Regions from separate parts of the Thalassolituus sp. UBA2590 genome, predicted to be linked through region 2. Evidence: predicted binding sites of a transcription regulator. Region 2 holds the regulator's gene; each other region holds the start of a gene.
What was found. Region 2 encodes FNR, which switches genes on or off when oxygen is low (the NO sensors DNR and NnrR bind a similar motif). Its sites were predicted from a motif close to TTGATNTANATCAA; they were not measured.
Positions count from the first base shown of each region.

Region 1: a site for FNR is predicted at 1,192-1,205, ahead of B2067_RS08830 (OmpW/AlkL family protein). Genes of this name have one in related genera too.
Region 3: a site for FNR is predicted at 3,428-3,441, ahead of hemN (oxygen-independent coproporphyrinogen III oxidase). Genes of this name have one in related genera too.
Region 4: a site for FNR is predicted at 2,410-2,423, ahead of clpB (ATP-dependent chaperone ClpB). Genes of this name have one in related genera too.

Region 1 covers NZ_DDKU01000096.1:10,068-14,281, reverse strand. The annotation lists gene cls (cardiolipin synthase) at 1-422, shown strand, start outside; gene B2067_RS08830 (OmpW/AlkL family protein) at 485-1,126, opposite strand; gene B2067_RS08825 (hypothetical protein) at 1,383-3,206, shown strand; partial or broken gene B2067_RS08820 (acyl-CoA dehydrogenase C-terminal domain-containing protein) at 3,272-4,214, opposite strand, start outside.
Region 2 covers NZ_DDKU01000004.1:33,655-37,868, reverse strand. The annotation lists gene B2067_RS00420 (hypothetical protein) at 1-22, shown strand, start outside; gene ttcA (tRNA 2-thiocytidine(32) synthetase TtcA) at 29-991, opposite strand; gene B2067_RS00410 (hypothetical protein) at 1,048-1,542, opposite strand; gene fnr (fumarate/nitrate reduction transcriptional regulator Fnr) at 1,797-2,561, opposite strand; gene B2067_RS00400 (sulfite exporter TauE/SafE family protein) at 2,590-3,267, opposite strand; gene ccoS (cbb3-type cytochrome oxidase assembly protein CcoS) at 3,260-3,493, opposite strand; gene B2067_RS00390 (heavy metal translocating P-type ATPase) at 3,496-4,214, opposite strand, start outside.
Region 3 covers NZ_DDKU01000119.1:1,966-6,179, forward strand. The annotation lists gene B2067_RS10540 (GGDEF domain-containing response regulator) at 1-407, shown strand, start outside; gene B2067_RS10545 (GNAT family N-acetyltransferase) at 443-1,198, opposite strand; gene B2067_RS10550 (hypothetical protein) at 1,331-1,894, shown strand; gene hemN (oxygen-independent coproporphyrinogen III oxidase) at 1,958-3,334, opposite strand; gene B2067_RS10560 (TetR/AcrR family transcriptional regulator) at 3,701-4,214, shown strand, end outside.
Region 4 covers NZ_DDKU01000118.1:2,067-6,280, reverse strand. The annotation lists gene clpB (ATP-dependent chaperone ClpB) at 1-2,166, opposite strand, end outside; gene B2067_RS10465 (DMT family transporter) at 2,571-3,425, shown strand; gene B2067_RS10460 (LysR family transcriptional regulator) at 3,570-4,214, shown strand, end outside.

The DNA of each region.
Region 1 (4,214 bases), on a different contig from region 2:
ATTTCGTTCCGGACCAGAACGTCTATGCTGCGCTTCAACTGGCTGGCCTGCGTGGAGTTGATGTCAGGATTATTCTTCCGGGTATCTCTGATAACTGGATGGTAGCCCAGGCCAATCGCAGCTATGTCGCCTCCTTACAGAAAGCTCAGGTGCAGTTTTACACTTACACACCGGGCTTCCTTCATCAGAAAGTTTTGCTGGTTGACGATGAGTGGTCGTGCGTCAGCAGTGCCAATCTGGATAACCGCTCGCTGCGCATCAACTTCGAAATTGGCGCTCTGATTAAAGACAAAGAGTTCGCTGCTGAAATCGAGGCGATGATGCTTGATGACCTCGACCATTGTCGCCCTACTCACGTCGATCAGCGCTGGTGGAAGCAGCTTCTTGCGCGCCTGCTTCGCCTTATAGCGCCTGTGCTGTAAAACCAATAGCAATAAAAAAAACCGGGCAATCGCCCGGTTTTTTTATTGGTCATGATGGCTGCTCAGAACTTATAGCCGCACGCAACCATAAAGGCGACAGGATCAATCTCGACATCCAGGCCATCCGCAGCGCCACCTTTTACCTCAGTGTCGATATCCACTTTCCAGAGAGAAGCGTTAACCAACCAGTTATCATTGATCATATAATCAACACCGGCGCTGTATGCTAAGCCAAAGCTTGGTTTCAGTCCGTTAGAGCCAAGGCCAGCATCATCCTCTTCGTCAAAGAAGAAGGTGTAGTTTACGCCTAAACCAACATATGGCTGAATCGCAGAGTCCGCGCCCATAGGGTAGTATTGCGCTGATAAAGTAGGCGGAAGGTGTTTCGTAGTCAGAACATCGGCACCGTCGATCGCCCCACCATCACCTTCGGCAGTGTGTTCAAAAGGTGTTGCAGCAAGCAATTCCACACCGAGGTACTGATTGACCATATAAACACCGGTCAGCCCGAGTTGAATATTGCTATCGATATCCAACTCTGAATCTGGCACCAGAGCACTGGTATCGGCGTTGCCATCTTTCGGAATAACATTGATTACGCCAGCTTTAACGATAATATCCCCAGCTTCGTATGCAAATGCGGGAACGGCAGGAAGGAAAGCCATTGATACAGCACCAGCGATCAGGGTTTTCATCAGTTTCATCGCGCACTCCTTATGTCTGTGCAATAGAAAACACAGCCAGAATACGTAAATGACATTGACGTCATTTGATACAAATCAAGAACAAAACAACAACGAACGGTTCACAGGCGCGAAGCACGATCTATGTCAATTTTCGGCGAAGAATGTACGAAACAAGCCAGAGAATATGACCCTGTTGATCTCTGGTCGTCAAAATTTGTTTTCTGGCCTATAGTTACAAAACGAGTATAACTTTCATAATTGCAGGACACAGGACTTGAGTAGCCCGCAGAAACAGACTGATCAGGAATTCGTTCAGAAAAGCCACGTTGGCGTGCGTCTGCTGTCATATCTTCTGGCTTTCAGCTTTATCGTCAGTGTCCTGGCCTCGGGCTTTGTACTCTATTCTGATTACCGCCGCGGTGTCAGCCAATACCGCAGCAACCTCGATCAGATCCACGCCAGTTACCAGGAAAGTATCAGCTACAGCCTCTGGAACTTTGACAACCGCCAGATCGAATCTCAGCTCTCCGGTATCCTCAACTTCCCGGGTGTGGTTTACGTCTACATCGAAAGTCGTGAGAAGCTGGTACAGAGCGCGGGAGATATTTATGCCGCCGCGGACCTTCATTATTCGTTTCCGCTGACGCACCAGAGCGCTTCTCAGGAATACGAGCTCGGTAACCTTTACCTGAATGTGAACTACACCGGCCTCTATGATGATCTCAAGCACAAAGCAGTCACCATCATCGGCACCCAGTTTATAAAGACTTTTTCAGTCTCTATTTTCATCCTTGTTATGGTACGCCTGCTGATTACCCGCCGGTTAGATGTGATGGCCCAGTGGGCACACACCTTCAGCCTGAATAATCTGGATGACCCACTTCAGTTCAACGACCAGCATAAACGATCCGACGAACTCGATATGGTGGCCAACGCAATTAACTGTATGCGAGAAACCCTGCGCAGTGATGCTCAGGAGCGCGAGCAAGCCCGAGAACAACTGGTCGAGACCAAAGAGCAGCTGACAGTCGCAATTGACAACGCGTCGCTGGGCTTTGCGAGATACCTGCCCGAGTCTGACCATCTTCAATGTAACAACCACTTTGCACGGCATCTGGCGACCACGCGCCAGGAGTTGGAGTCCATGCCCAGTGCGATGGAACATATCCGCGATATGGTAAGAGGACTTAAAGGGCCGGAACAGCGCGAAAAAATCAATCAGTTGCTGCTAGGTCGTATTTCACGGCTGCACGGCGAATTTACCATCGCTAACTTCCGCAATGAGAAGTGCTATTTCGATATCACCATGCAAACGCTCCATTTCAGTGAATCGCGCCCTCGTGAAGTTCTGATCTGCATGCTGGATAAAACCCGCGAGCAGTCTGCGACCCGGCGCGCTCATGAATTGGCGGCATCGCTTGAGAATAAAGTCACCGAGCGCACGGAGCAGCTGTACACAGAGCAACAGAAGGCCCGCGAAACAGTAAGGCGCCTCGAGACCCGCCTTGAGCAGAAAGCTGCTCAGATGAATCAGCAGTCAACAAATGAGTTCAAGAAGTGGCTGCTTGCAGAAATGGAAGAGCACTATCCGGAAGGGGCAGACCTCCCGGGCAGAATGCCAGTCCTGCGCGAGTATCTGCGCCATTGCACTAACGAGGGCCAGGGCGCTGTTGATCTGCCGAAGCTCTTCGACGACCTCTTACACGAATCGGAGATTCTTAAGTCAGTTCGAACCGTGACTCAGATGCCATTCTCTTTAGTGATATCAGAACCGGCCGGACTGCTATCATTCCTGATCAGCCTGATTCTCGAACGAGAGCCAATGTTGGAACGTGCAACCCTTCTCAATTCCAGTGCGGAAGTAAAAGGTGCAACGGCACAGGTTCACTTCTCACTGGCACTCCCGGAAGGCACCGACGAAGTAACGCCTCATCCGCACTTTGGTCTGGCTGAATACATCACCACAACCCGCTTCCATGGCGATCTAAACCGCCAGTTAAGCGATGAGAATACGCTCGATATTGATCTTTCGATCGCGCTCTATGATTACTCTGACAAGTCAGTGCATGACGATGATGAAAGCGAAGTCGAAGCCTGATTAATATTCCCCGAATAATAAAACGGCCAGCATTTTCTGGCCGTTTTATTATCGTCAGATCTCACTTACAGAAAAGCAAAGCTCTCCTCATCCATCTGCATCAGAGACTTCGGATCTTTTAGCATCATTTTCCTGTGTGCTTTCGCTCGAGGAAGAAGACGATCATAATAAAATTCTGCGGTCTGAATTTTCGCTTTATGAAAATCGACGTCTTTCCCCTCAGCGATGTTAGTGTAAGCAGCATCCGCCATTTTCGCCCAGAAGAACGCCATCACGATGTAGCACGAGTACATCAGGTAATCGACTGACGCAGCACCTACCATGTCGCGGTCTTTTCGTGCTTTGAACGCAATACGGAAAGTGTTCAGACGCCAGGCAATCATCGCCCGCTTCAGCTGCTTGATGAACGGCTTCATCTCTTTGGTATTTTTGTGGTTCTTAATGAACTGGTTTACCACAGCGCGGAAATCATCGAATGACTTCATACGGCCCAGCAGGATCTTACGACCCAGCAGGTCGAGTGCCTGAACGCCTGTAGTACCTTCGTACAGCTTGGCAATCTGAGTATCACGGATGATCTGCTCCATGCCCCATTCTTTAATAAAGCCGTGACCACCGTATACCTGAACACCGTGGTTCGCCGCTTCGTAACCAAGTTCTGTCAGACCCGCTTTCATGATTGGCGTCAGGAAGCCCAGTTTGTCGTCCCAGTCCTCGTAGCCTTTCATATCGCCTGCAGCATGTGAGGCCATCATTTTGTCTGCCAGCGTCGCTGCATAATACAGCATGGCACGACCGCCTTCGGCGATGGCTTTCTGAGTCAGCAGCATACGACGTACGTCCGGGTGAACGATCAGTGCATCAGCCACTTTGTCCGGACTCTTCTTACCGCTCAGGGAGCGCATTGAACGACGCTCTTTGGCATATGGCAGTGCGCCCTGGAACGACAGTTCAGCCGCACCGATACCCTGAATAGAAGTACCCAGACGAGCCGTGTTCATGAAGGTG
Region 2 (4,214 bases):
TATGCTTGGCGGCGGAGTCTGAGCGGGGTCAGTCGTCCGACGCCAGAAGGTCAATGCGGGTACCCAGGTGGCTCTTATCCTGTTCGTCCTGCAGACCTTCGAAGTTCCACAGTTCGCGATCGCCCAGCTGTGATGGCGCAACGTTACAGACAGCGGCAAAGATGTTTTCACTGCGTCCTGGTTGTTCTTTCTCCCACTGAGCCAGCATTCCTTTGATGTTCTGACGCTGCAGGTTCTCTTGAGAACCGCACAGATTGCAGGGAATGATCGGGAATTCTTTCTCGATGGCAAACTTCTCAATGTCTTTTTCTTTGCAATACGCCAGAGGACGAATGAGAACGTGCTTTTTGTCGTCGCTGAGCAGCTTGGGCGGCATGGCCTTGAGCTTGCCGCCGTGGAACATATTCAGAAATAGAGTTTCGATGATGTCGTCACGGTGATGACCCAATGCAATCTTGTTGGCGCCAATCGATTCTGCATAGCCATACAGAGTACCGCGGCGCAGGCGTGAGCATAGCCCGCAGGTGGTTTTTCCTTCAGGGATGATCTCTTTAACGACGCTGTAGGTGTCTTTCTCGATGATATGGTAGGGCACGCCCACCTGTTCAAGGTAAGCCGGTAGGATATGCTCAGGGAAGCCTGGCTGTTTCTGATCCATATTGACGGCGATCAGCTCGAAGTTGACGGGCGCGCTCTTTTGCAGGCTCATCAGAATTTCCAGCATGGTGTAAGAGTCTTTGCCACCCGACAGACACACCATGATTTTGTCACCGTCTTCAATCATCCGGTAATCTTCGATGGCTTTGCCGACGTTACGACGAAGGCGCTTCTGGAGCTTGTTGAATTCGGTTCTGGATTTGCGTTCAGCTTGATTGGCTGCAGCTTCAGTAGCTTCTGCAGATAGCTCAGCGGCCGCTGGATCGAAGATCTCAGGCTGATAGCCTTCTTCAGGTTGTGAAACAGCAGATTCAGACACGTTCAATTCAGACATACAACACCCCATGCGTAGGGTGCGCTTTATATCAGAATGCGGTGCTTATATAAACATCAGGCCACAGCGTCACTGGATTCAACCAGTTCTTCATAGCGTTGCACGAAGTCCTGTACGCTCAGGTCGTCACGGGTGTGATAACAGTTTTTCCAGAGCGTTGCCAGATGCACCACACTGGCGCCACGGGGCAGGGTGAACTGAGGGTGGCGAACGTAGGCGAGCCAGGTAACAGCGGTCGCATAGGCGAGGTTTGTTGTTAGTTCAGCGTGCGGGTTCTCCAGGAATTCCCGTTGGCTGGCAATGCCTCGCACTTTACTGGCCAGTTCTGGCCGATCTGCAAGATAGTCATCCCAGATATGCCGGTGCGTCAGGCCATGCAGCCGGTAAATACCCGAGGTGCGTTGCCCCTCTGTTTTCAGGAATGAGCCCAGCTCAGACTCAATGGCTGCAGTACCCAGCAGTAAAAGCTCTGCGTCGGCACTGTTAGCGTCCAGTTTCTGCAGTGTTGGACGAATAACGTACGTCCGGAAATCATCAGCATCTATACCCATCAGAAACTCCAGAGGGTGTAATTTTGGCAGTCTCAATATCAGGAGCAATAAGCGTACCTGAATAACTGCCGGTACAGGCAGCGCCTGTTATCAGATGTTTACTCAATAGTACTGCCCAGTACGTGAAGCATAGTGATGCAGGTCTCAGGGGGAAGCAAATATTTGCGCACTGTGACCAATGTCTGATATAGCGAGCGAAAAGAGGATGAGCACGGTCCGTGTGCTCATTAGGATGCTAAAAGCCAAAATTTAAATCAGCTTTCTGCCTGATGCAGACACTCATCGTTGGCGCGTGTAAGTCCGGCGAGATCAAACAAGGTGTCGCTGTCTTTCAGGATAATCTCTTTGCCTTGTGTTTCGATCAGTTCATTTTTCTGGAAGCGTGTGAACACTCGGCTGATGGTTTCTACCGCCAGGCCCAGGTAGTTACTGATGTCGACACGTGACATTGGCAGGCGGAAGTGAGTCGCTGAGAAACCACGACGCTGATAACGTTGCGAAATATCCAGTAGGAAAGAGGCAACGCGTTCTTCTGCATTCTTCTTGCTGAGAAGCAGCATCATGTTCTGATCGTGCCGGATTTCATTGCCCATGGTGGTCATCAGCTGACGACGCAAATCAGGTAGCTCATCCGCCAGTTGTTCAAGCTGCTGCAACGGAATTTCACATACTGTTGTGGTTTCGAGGGCTTTTGCCGTCAGCGGATACGTGCCTGCGTTGTAGCCAGACAATCCGATCAGCTCGCTGGCCAGGTGAAAACCTGTGATCTGCTCTTCGCCATTACTTGCCAGGGTGTAGGTCTTCAGTGCGCCCGTACGAACCGCGAATACAGACTGAAATTCTGTACCTTGCTGAAACAGCAGTTGGCCTTTCTGGATCGGGCGACCACGACGGATGATGTCGTCCAGACGCTCCATATCACTTTCGGTCAGGGAAAGAGGCAGACAAAGAGCATTCAGTGAACAGGTCTGACAATGAGGCTGAGCTCCACGCAGAGGAGCATTAACTGACGTTTTCATAGGCAAGAACGATCTCTAATACTTTAGATCAAGCGGCTGCGAACATGGCAGGTTGCCACACGGAAGCCAGAGTCCAGCAACCATAACCGATCAATAATAGGCCCGCAATATTTCGCGCCCACTGATGCCGAATAATATTCATCACGGATGCCGAGGCCAGCCCAGCGGATAAAATAGCGGGAAAGGTTCCGAGACCAAAGACAAACATAGTCAGAGCGCCCATCGCAGGCTGACCGTTAGCTGCTACCCAGCTCAGAGTGCTGTATATCAGCCCACAGGGCAACCAACCCCACAACATACCGAGAAGCCACTGGCTGGCCGGATCTGAACGGCCCAGCCGCTTCTGAGCGTGGGGTTGAATCCTGCGCCAGAACAGTTGGCCAAGTTGCTCAATGCGCGTGAGCCACAGCGCCCAGCGCGCGACGTAGAGACCCATTAATATGAGCATAACGCCTGCGATTGAACGTAGTGTGATCATCAGAGCTTCGTGCAGGCTCGACAGCCAAAGTCCGAGACTGCCAACAATCAGGCCTGCAAGGGTATAGCTGGTAATGCGGCCAAAATTGAACAGCAGTGAAGCCCGGACTCTGTGCTGGGTGTCCAGCTGTCCTGCTGCCGCGGCAACTCCACCACACATAACCAGGCAGTGGCTGGCACCAAATAAGCCAAGTAGCAGGGCGGTAAGGAGGGATAAGGGTTCAGTCATTCTTGGATTTTCTGGGCTCGCCGTCTGACTCTGAATCCGCGTCTGAATTGGTCTCAACGCTATCTTCGCGGCGCTCGTTCAGGTACTCATCATCATCGAACAGAATCTTGTGCGCGGGCGAATCCAGGTCATCAAACTGGCCGCCTTTCACAGCCCAGAAAAAGATGGCAACGGCAATGGCGAGCAGGGCAATCGACAGGGGAACCAGTACGTAAATAATATCCATGGTCAGCTCTCAGCAGTAAGTGCAGGTGGACGACGAGTCAGTCGCAGGGCATTCAGAACAACAAGTAGTGAGCTGAATGACATGCCAATGGCCGCGGCCCAGGGCGGCACCATACCGGCCGCCGCAAGTGGTAACGCTATCAGGTTGTATAGTAACGCCCAACCGATGTTCTGACGAATGACATTGCGGGTTTTGTGGGAGACTGATAACGCATCAGCAATGACTTCAAGGCGACCATTCGTCAGCAGGGTGTCTGCATTGGTTTTCGCCAGATCTGTAGCTTCATTCACAGCCAGCGAGACATCCGCGCCCGCCAGCACCGGAACGTCATTAATACCATCTCCTACCATAAGAACGGTATCGCCCTGTTTTTGCCACTCGCGCACGATGGCAAGCTTATCCTCTGGGCTGAGGCCATTGCGCACGTCTGAAATACCGAGTTCGTCAGCGACGAGAGTCGCTGACCTTGAAGGATCGCCGGTCAGCAGTGCGACTTCAATACCGCGGGTTTTTAATGTTTCAATTAACGGACCTGCGCTGCGACGCACTGTGTCATTGAGGAGGAACCAGGCCAACGGTTGCTTATCATCGGCAAGCAATAACCACTGTCCCGATGCGCTATCTGGCGGCAGAATCCCCTCTGGCCAGACGAAATCCGGGCGGCCGAAACGGAACCTGTAGCCATTAACCTGACCACTGACGCCCTGACTCGGGTGGTGCT
Region 3 (4,214 bases), on a different contig from region 2:
AAGCGTTCAACGACCACTATGGTCACCTTGAGGGCGATCACTGTCTGCAGAAAGTAGCAGCGACGCTGAAAGAGCAGGTGCAGCGCCCGCGGGATCTGGTCGCCCGTTTTGGCGGTGAAGAATTCGCTGTGGTTCTGCCATCCATTCATTTTGACGGCATGAAGGTCGTTGCGGACCGAATCCGGTCGTCGCTGACCGAAGCAGCAATGCCTCACGAAGCGTCAGATACGAGCGACATCCTAACGGTAAGTATGGGATTAGCCTGGGCGGAGCCGTCTTCGTCAGACAGTATGGATGCGTTAATTGAGGCGGCAGATGAAGCCTTGTATGCCGCTAAAGCGGGTGGACGGAATCGTTACAGCGAAACGGTTGATCTCGCCTCTATCCGGTCGTTAATGACCAATTGAAAGACAGGGGGCAATTAGCCCCACTGTCTGATTCTTCAGCCGCGCAGAATGCGGCTGAGGAAGCGGTAGTTCATATCTTCCCGGCGCAGCAGAATCATAGCGTCGGCGACTCCGAAGTCTGCATCCAGGTACGGTTCACCACAGATTTTTACGCCAATTCTCAGGTAGGCCTTCAGCAATGACGGCACCAGAGACTTCCCGTCGAGTTCGGTGCTGGTCGCAGGTACCGGAATTTTTGGCACAGCGCGCAGGTTATCAGGGGTCATATGTTTTTCACGCAGATGATCCATGATGGCGTTGGCCTGCTCGAAACCACCAGATACAGGAATTGAACAACACCCCATCAGATAGTCGATGCGATTGACTTCCATGTACTCGGCGAGGAATCCCCAGAGGTAGCCAATGGCGGCCCCGGTGCGGAAATCGGGATCAACACAGGTACGACCGATTTCCATGTACGTCTTGCCCGGCTTCAGGACTTGACTCAGATCAAACTCGGTAGACGAATAGAAGCCGCCGGCGCGTGCTGCCAGGTCATTGGTCAGGATACGGCTGTAGGCCACAATGGTATCCGTCTCGTTGTCCTTTACGATCAGGTGCATGCAGATGTCATCGAAGCGATCTTTATCGATGCCCATGTCTGCGCCCTGAACGTCTGCACCCATGTCTTCGGCAAAAACACGGTATCGCAGCTCAAGCGCCTGACGAATCTCACGCGGATCTGAAGTAATGCGTGCCACCATGCCGGTTGCTGGTTCAGTGGCTCTCAGTTGGGCATTAGACTGTGCCATGTGTTTTCCTGTTTCTTTTTTCACGCCGGAATTTATAACAGTTCTGTGACAAACGGATGACATTTCCGTGCAGAACCTTACCTCTCGTGTGGCCTGTCAGAAAGCGGCTATCCTAAGTGCATGGAGGTAATTATGAAACCTTTGTTACAGATATTTTTATTGTTTTTCTGTGCGTCTTCACACGCCGTCCCTTATATCAGTCCGGAAGCAGCGATTGAGGTGCTCAATCGTGATTATGCAGGTGAAACTTTATACTGGAAACCAGCGTCCCTGCCATTGACTCTATCGCAGTCAGATCGCAGCGCTGAGGCCAGTCAGCTGGCTGAACTCTTTGAGATGGCGTTGATTGGGCGGGAGAGGCGCATATCCACCGAAGAGATAGAAAAGGGGCGCAAGCGTGTGGTCGTTGGCTGGCGTTACTACTGGTTAGATGACGCAGGTGCTGGGGTGTCATACGGTACACGGCGTATAAAGTCGCTGGTGACGATGACGGATCCGATCGAGCGTGATGCTCGCTGGTTTGTTGAAGTAAATATCCGGTGGTTTGTCGACGGTCTGGCAGGCTGGATCAGCGAGCCGGTCTTCAGGCGTGCAAGACCTCTCAGGCGCGCTATGGAGTCCGAAGAAAAGCCCTTTGAAGCGACCCTTTACCTTGAGTACGTCGATCACCACTGGCGTTTGTGGCAGCCAGAGTAGGTCTGGTGCCACATCGCTCGATACATCGTTCGATACATAGCTCTGGCAGGGCGATAAAGCGATTCAGATGGCCTTAGAAAACCGCCGAGTTTCGTTCTCATCCCGGTATGCATCAAACGCCATACATACCTGACGGACCATCAGGCGTCCGGCATTGGTAACACTGATGGCTTCACTCGTAACCGTCACCAGTCCATCCTTTTCCATTTCACGCAATTGTTCTGTCGAGCGACTCAGATAGGAGCGGCTGTCGATGGCAAAGAGTGTATTCAGATCATCGAACTTAACCGTCAGATGACAGAGCAGGCTCATAATGACTGTCTTTCTGATCAGGTCGTCTGTGGTTGATGAAACTTGCCGCATCGTTGGAAGCAGCCCCTTGTTGAGTTGCTCGCCCCAGTTGCCCAGGTCCGTCTGGTTCTGGAAAAAAGAAGAGCCAATCTGACTGATGGAAGACACGCCGAAGCCGATCAGGTCACAGTTACCATGAGTGGTGTAGCCCTGGAAATTACGGTGTAGCTTGCCTTTCTGTTGAGCAATGGCCAGCTCATCGTCCGGTAGGGCGAAGTGGTCCATACCTATGTATTGATAGCCCGCTTGATCGAGCCTGGTGATGGCCGTACCGAAGATGGCCAGCTTCTCAGGCGCATCCGGGAGGTCCTCTGAGTTAATGCGACGCTGAGGCATAAAACGCTCTGGCAGGTGAGCGTAATTAAAGATGGAGAGTCTGTCCGGGCGCATATCGATGATGCGCTCCAGTGTCTCGGCAAAGGTTGATCGGGTCTGGTGAGGTAAACCATAGATAAGATCAATATTAATAGACCTGAACCCCAGCGCCCGCGCGTCTCGCATCACAGCCTCAATCATTTCCTCTGGCTGAACACGGTTCACAGCAATCTGCACACGCTCGTTCAGATCCTGAACACCAAAGCTGACGCGGTTAAAGCCTAGGTCCCGTAGGGTCTTCAGGGTGTCAGGGCCCAGCTCTCGAGGGTCAATTTCAATCGAGAAATCTGAACTCTCGTTATCCTGAAGGCTGAACCTCTGACGAACGTATGTCATCAGTTGTCGCAACTGATCATCACTCAGGTACGTTGGCGTGCCGCCCCCCAGGTGCAGTTGCTCAACCGGACGTGAGCGGTCAACCAATGCCGCTTTCAGATCGATTTCACGGTAAAGCTCTGCCAGGTAGGCTTCTGCGCGGTCTCTGTGTTTTGTCACTATTTTGTTGCAGCCGCAGTAGTAACAGACGTGACGGCAGAAAGGGATGTGAAAGTAGAGCGATAGTGGTTTATCAGAGTCAGCAGCCAGCGCGGAGCGCTCACAGGCATCAGATGTCGCCGGTGTAAATTCCACCGCTGTAGGATAAGAGGTGTATCTCGGCCCGGCGCGGTTATAACGCTGGATCATCAGTGGGTCCCAGGTAAGGTGTTGCGACATGTGCTGGCCTGTTTTTTGAATATTTGAATAAGTATTGAAGAAGTAAGTGACGATGAATTAGCAGAAGAATACGCTTGCGATCAGCCGGGCATCTTGTCCTGAATCAAATCACGGGTAGATTCAAACGTCTCTTAGTCGGTTACTGATGGATGCTGCCAACAGCCTGATGAGGAATTTGGCGGGTTTGGTCTGGTGCTGGACAGGATAGTCCCTTAAAGTGTGGGGGATTGTTGAGGTTAGGCCTCTAATGGCCTTGATTTTATCAATGATTGATCGTTTTATAGTCGCTTTCCTGACTATGTACATGAAGTGCAGCGAAAAATTCTAATAAACATGCGTACATGATTGGAGCATTTGGGGTCAGCTATGCCTAAAAAGCCGTTTACACCGGAAGAAATTGCCGCGCAGCGCGAACGAATTATGGACAGCGCGTCGCACGTGATGGCTGAGGTTGGCTTTCATCATCTGTCGATGCGAAAACTGGCATCTCAACTCGGGATGACAGCAAGCAACATCTATAACTACTTCCCTAACAAAGAATCTCTGTTCGTTTTCACCCGTCGCCGCGGTTTTGAAATGGCGTTTCAGGATATTAACGAGCAGATGAGTCAGCATCTTGACCCGCGTTCGGCACTCTATAACTTTGCCGGGCACCTGATTCAGTTTGCGCAGCGCTCACCGGGCTACTATCAGCTGATGTTCCAGCCACCCAAAATGACGCTGACAGACCCGGAAGTTGTCGATCGTGACGTGCTACTCCAGGTGGATCGTCTGGCCGAAGAATGGCAGTCGCATCTGTTAACTATGCTGGCGGACGCGGTTCCGGCGATCTCTGCTGCCTCAGAGGCACGACAGAAACAACTGGCGCTGTTTTTCGTTT
Region 4 (4,214 bases), on a different contig from region 2:
GTTCGACGTCATCACCAGTACGGTGTTTTTGAAGTCGACACGTCTGCCCTGACCGTCAGTCAGCTGTCCGTCGTCCAGCACCTGAAGCAGGATATTGAAGACGTCCGGGTGCGCCTTCTCGACTTCATCCAGCAGGATGACCGAGTAGGGTTTGCGACGCACGGCTTCGGTCAGGTATCCACCTTCTTCGTAGCCAACATAGCCCGGAGGCGCGCCGATTAAGCGAGCTACCGAGTGCTTCTCCATGTATTCCGACATATCAATACGGATCATGGCGTCACGGCTGTCGAATAGAAAACCGGCCAGCGCTTTACACAGCTCTGTTTTACCTACCCCGGTTGGCCCAAGGAACAGGAACGAGCCGTTCGGGCGATTCGGGTCAGAGAGCCCCGCACGTGAGCGGCGCACTGCATTCGAGACCGCCGAAATCGCCTGATCCTGACCAACCACAGAGTCGTGCAGCACGTTTTCCATGCGCAACAGCTTCTCGCGCTCGCCTTCCAGCATTTTGGTCACGGGCACGCCGGTCCACTTAGAGACCACTTCGGCGATTTCATCCTCAGTCACTTTGTTACGCAGCAGCGTAAACTCCTGCGTGCCTGTGGTTTCGGCTTCATTAGCCGAGGCCACCTGCTTTTCCAGCTCTGGAATGCGCCCGTACTGAAGCTCTGACATTTTCTGCAGATCACCAGAACGGCGCGCGGCGTCCAACTCCAGTTTGGCCTGCTCGAGTTCTTCTTTTGCCTTACTGGCACCTTCGAGCAGAGCTTTCTCTTTCTTCCAGACTTCTTCGAGTTCAACGTACGCCTGACCGGCTTTGTTGATTTCTTCGTTCAGGTCGCTGAGTCGCTTACGAGCGGCATCGTCTTTTTCTTTGCGCAGGGCTTCACGCTCGATTTTCAGTTGAATCAGACGACGTTCAAGACGATCCATTTCCTGAGGCTTGGAGTCGATCTCCATGCGGATGACCGACGCAGCTTCGTCCACCAGATCAATCGCCTTATCAGGCAGACGTCGATCAGCAATATATCGTTGCGACAGCTTGGCTGCGGAGACGATGGCACTGTCGGTAATTTCGACACCGTGATGCACTTCGTAGCGCTCTTTCAGGCCACGCAGAATGGCAATTGAATCCTCAACGCTGGGCTCATCCACCAGCACTTTCTGGAAACGACGCTCTAGCGCAGCATCTTTTTCAATAAACTCGCGATATTCGTCCAGCGTGGTCGCGCCGACACAGTGCAACTCACCGCGTGCCAGAGCCGGTTTGAGCATATTGCCCGCGTCCATGGCACCGTCGCTCTTACCAGCGCCGACCATAGTGTGCAGCTCGTCGATGAAGAGAATGATCTGCCCTTCTTCTTTCGAGACGTCTTTCAGAACAGCCTTTAGTCGCTCTTCAAATTCACCACGGTATTTTGCACCCGCGAGTAACGCGCCCATGTCCAGCGACAGAATGCGCTTATTCTTCAGGTTTTCTGGTACTTCACCATTGATGATGCGCTGCGCCAGCCCTTCGACCACGGCGGTTTTACCCACACCTGGAGGGCCAATCAGCACCGGATTGTTTTTAGTACGACGCTGCAATACCTGAATAGTGCGACGGATCTCCTCGTCACGGCCAATCACAGGATCGAGCTTGCCAGCTTCTGCACGCTCGGTCAGGTCGACACAATATTTGCTCAGCGCCTGTCGGCTGTCTTCTGCGTTCGCGTCGGTCACTTTTTCTCCACCACGCATATCTTTGATTGCTTTCTCAGCGTTTTCGCGAGTAACGCCCGCTTCTTTTAAAGCCTGACCTGAAGGGCCACGCTCATCCAGCGCCACCAGTAGAAAAATCTCGCTGGAGACAAACTGATCGCCGCCCTTCTGGGCTTCTTTATCGGCGAGATTCAGTAAGCGGCCCAGTTCGGGAGCCAGCTGCACATTGCCATCCGGCGAGCTCACTTTGGGCTGATCACTGAGGATGGCACGTAAGCGCCCTTCGAGGTTACTGACGTTCGCTCCACAACGACGCAAAACGTCTTTTACCGAACTGTCGGTCTGCTCGAACAACGCCAGGAGCACGTGCACTGTGTCAATCTGATTATGATCCTGACCAAGCGCGATGCTCTGACTCTCAGCCAGGGCGTTCTGAAGACTTGTTGTTAAACGGTCCATACGCATCGTTTCGTTCTCCTGCTCATGGTTAGCGCGCTCCCGGTGAGGGCTGGCGAGCTAACCGAGTTTTGATTTCGGTTTAAATCTCTGGGCAACTATTTATTGAGCCATTCAGCTATTCAGCTATTCAGCTCTTTGGCTATCTATGTCGCTGCCTGTTTAAGTGTCTGGTCTGGAGTCTATATGGCGGTTAATTAATAAATTTCAACAACTACAAATATAACTTTAGTAAAATTCACTTTTAATTCATTGATACAGCTCAAGCTTACTCCGAAGACCATTCAATTCATCAGACAGCTCGATTCATGCGTATAATCCGACGCCTCTGACGGCGCGCTGTAGCGTCTACCACTCTCTATATAGTGTCAGTCGGGCTTAGCTCAAGGGCACGGCTTACTGTTCTGGATGTTATGACCTCAAACTTGCGACAAGCGGCTTTATTTCTGATCGGCGGAGAGGCTCTGCTGGCCATCATGGGTGCGTTGATTAAGTACCTCTCAGAAAGCCTGTCGACAGAACAGATCGTGTTCTTCCGCAACGCGGCTGGCCTGATCATTCTGATGCCTTTGATTCTGCGGCAAGGCACCACCTTACTGAAGACTTCAGTCTGGCACTGGCACCTGATGCGCGGGCTGGTCGGCGTCAGCGCTATGTACTGTTATTTCTGGGCGCTCGGACACATGCCCCTGACTGAAGCGTTTCTGGTGAAACTCTCCAGCCCCTTCTTTATGCCACTCATCGGCTTATTGTGGCTTGGCGAGCGCGCAGGTAAGTACAGCATAGCCGCGGTTTTTGTCGGCTTTGCCGGTGTTGCCTGCATTCTCAGGCCCGACGACAGCACATTTACCTTTATTGCGCTGGTCGCACTGCTCGGTGCTTTTCTCGCTGCTCTGGCCAAAGTCACGATTCGACGCATGTCTGAAACGGAATCCAGCCAGACGATCGTTTTCTACTTTGGCGTCATTGCGGCCCTCGTCAGTGCCCCCGGGGCGGCCGTGACCTGGCAACCTGTGTCAGCGGATCTCTGGGGCTGGATACTTCTTCTCGGCCTTGTGGCCACGCTCGGCCAATTGGCCCTGACCCGAGCCTACCGCACGGCGCCCACAGGTAAGGTGGGGGTTTATGCCTACAGCGCTGTTCTCTATGGCGCGTTGATGGGCTGGCTTATCTGGGATGAGATCCCGATGTGGACGACCTGGCTGGGCGCCTCGTTAATCATTGCCGCGGGCTTCATCAATCTCTATAAGCCATCCAAGAAAGCCTGATCTTCAGTTGGCAGAATCTGGCTTTTATTATTTCCTTTTGTTTAACTATAAGTGGATTTTTTCAATCACTCCCTACTTTAAGGAAAAGCCAGACCGCTTTTCATTGGGGAAAGAGTTCAGCCAGACAACCAGAAAGGACAGCCCATGTCGCGCGTCGATCCGTTACAAACCTTTGTCTCGGTGGTCAGAGCCCGAAACTTTTCCAGTGCGGCAGAATCCCTTGGCGTAACCCCTTCGGCCGTCAGTAAGCAGATCAGCGCTCTGGAAGAACGCCTTGGCGTCCGCCTGCTAAACCGGACTACCCGCTCGGTCAGCCCGACGGAGGCCGGCCAGATGTTCTACCAGCATTGCGAGAACATTCTCGATTCCATCACCGAAGCCGAAAAGCTGGTAACGGACTTCGACGATACGCCCAAAGGCCGGCTACGCATTACCGCGATGTCGAACTTCGGGCGCAAGGAGCTGGCTCGTATATTCAGCGATTTTTCTGATAAGTACCCGGATGTGAGCTTTGACCTTCACATATCGGACCGACCACTGGATATCGTGAAAGAAGGGTATGATTTTGCGCTGCGCATCGGCTCACTGGAAGATTCCCGCCTGATCGCTAAGCCAGTGGCTGAGCAACGCATCGTTATCTGCGCCTCTCCGGCTTACCTCGAAAGGTGGGGAACGCCGACCACGTTAGAAGAAGTGATAAGTCATCGCATTCTGGTGGTGGCAAACGCCGAGTACGCGCGGATCAACTGGCTACGCCAGTTCGAGAAAGAAAACAACTTCACCCTGGCC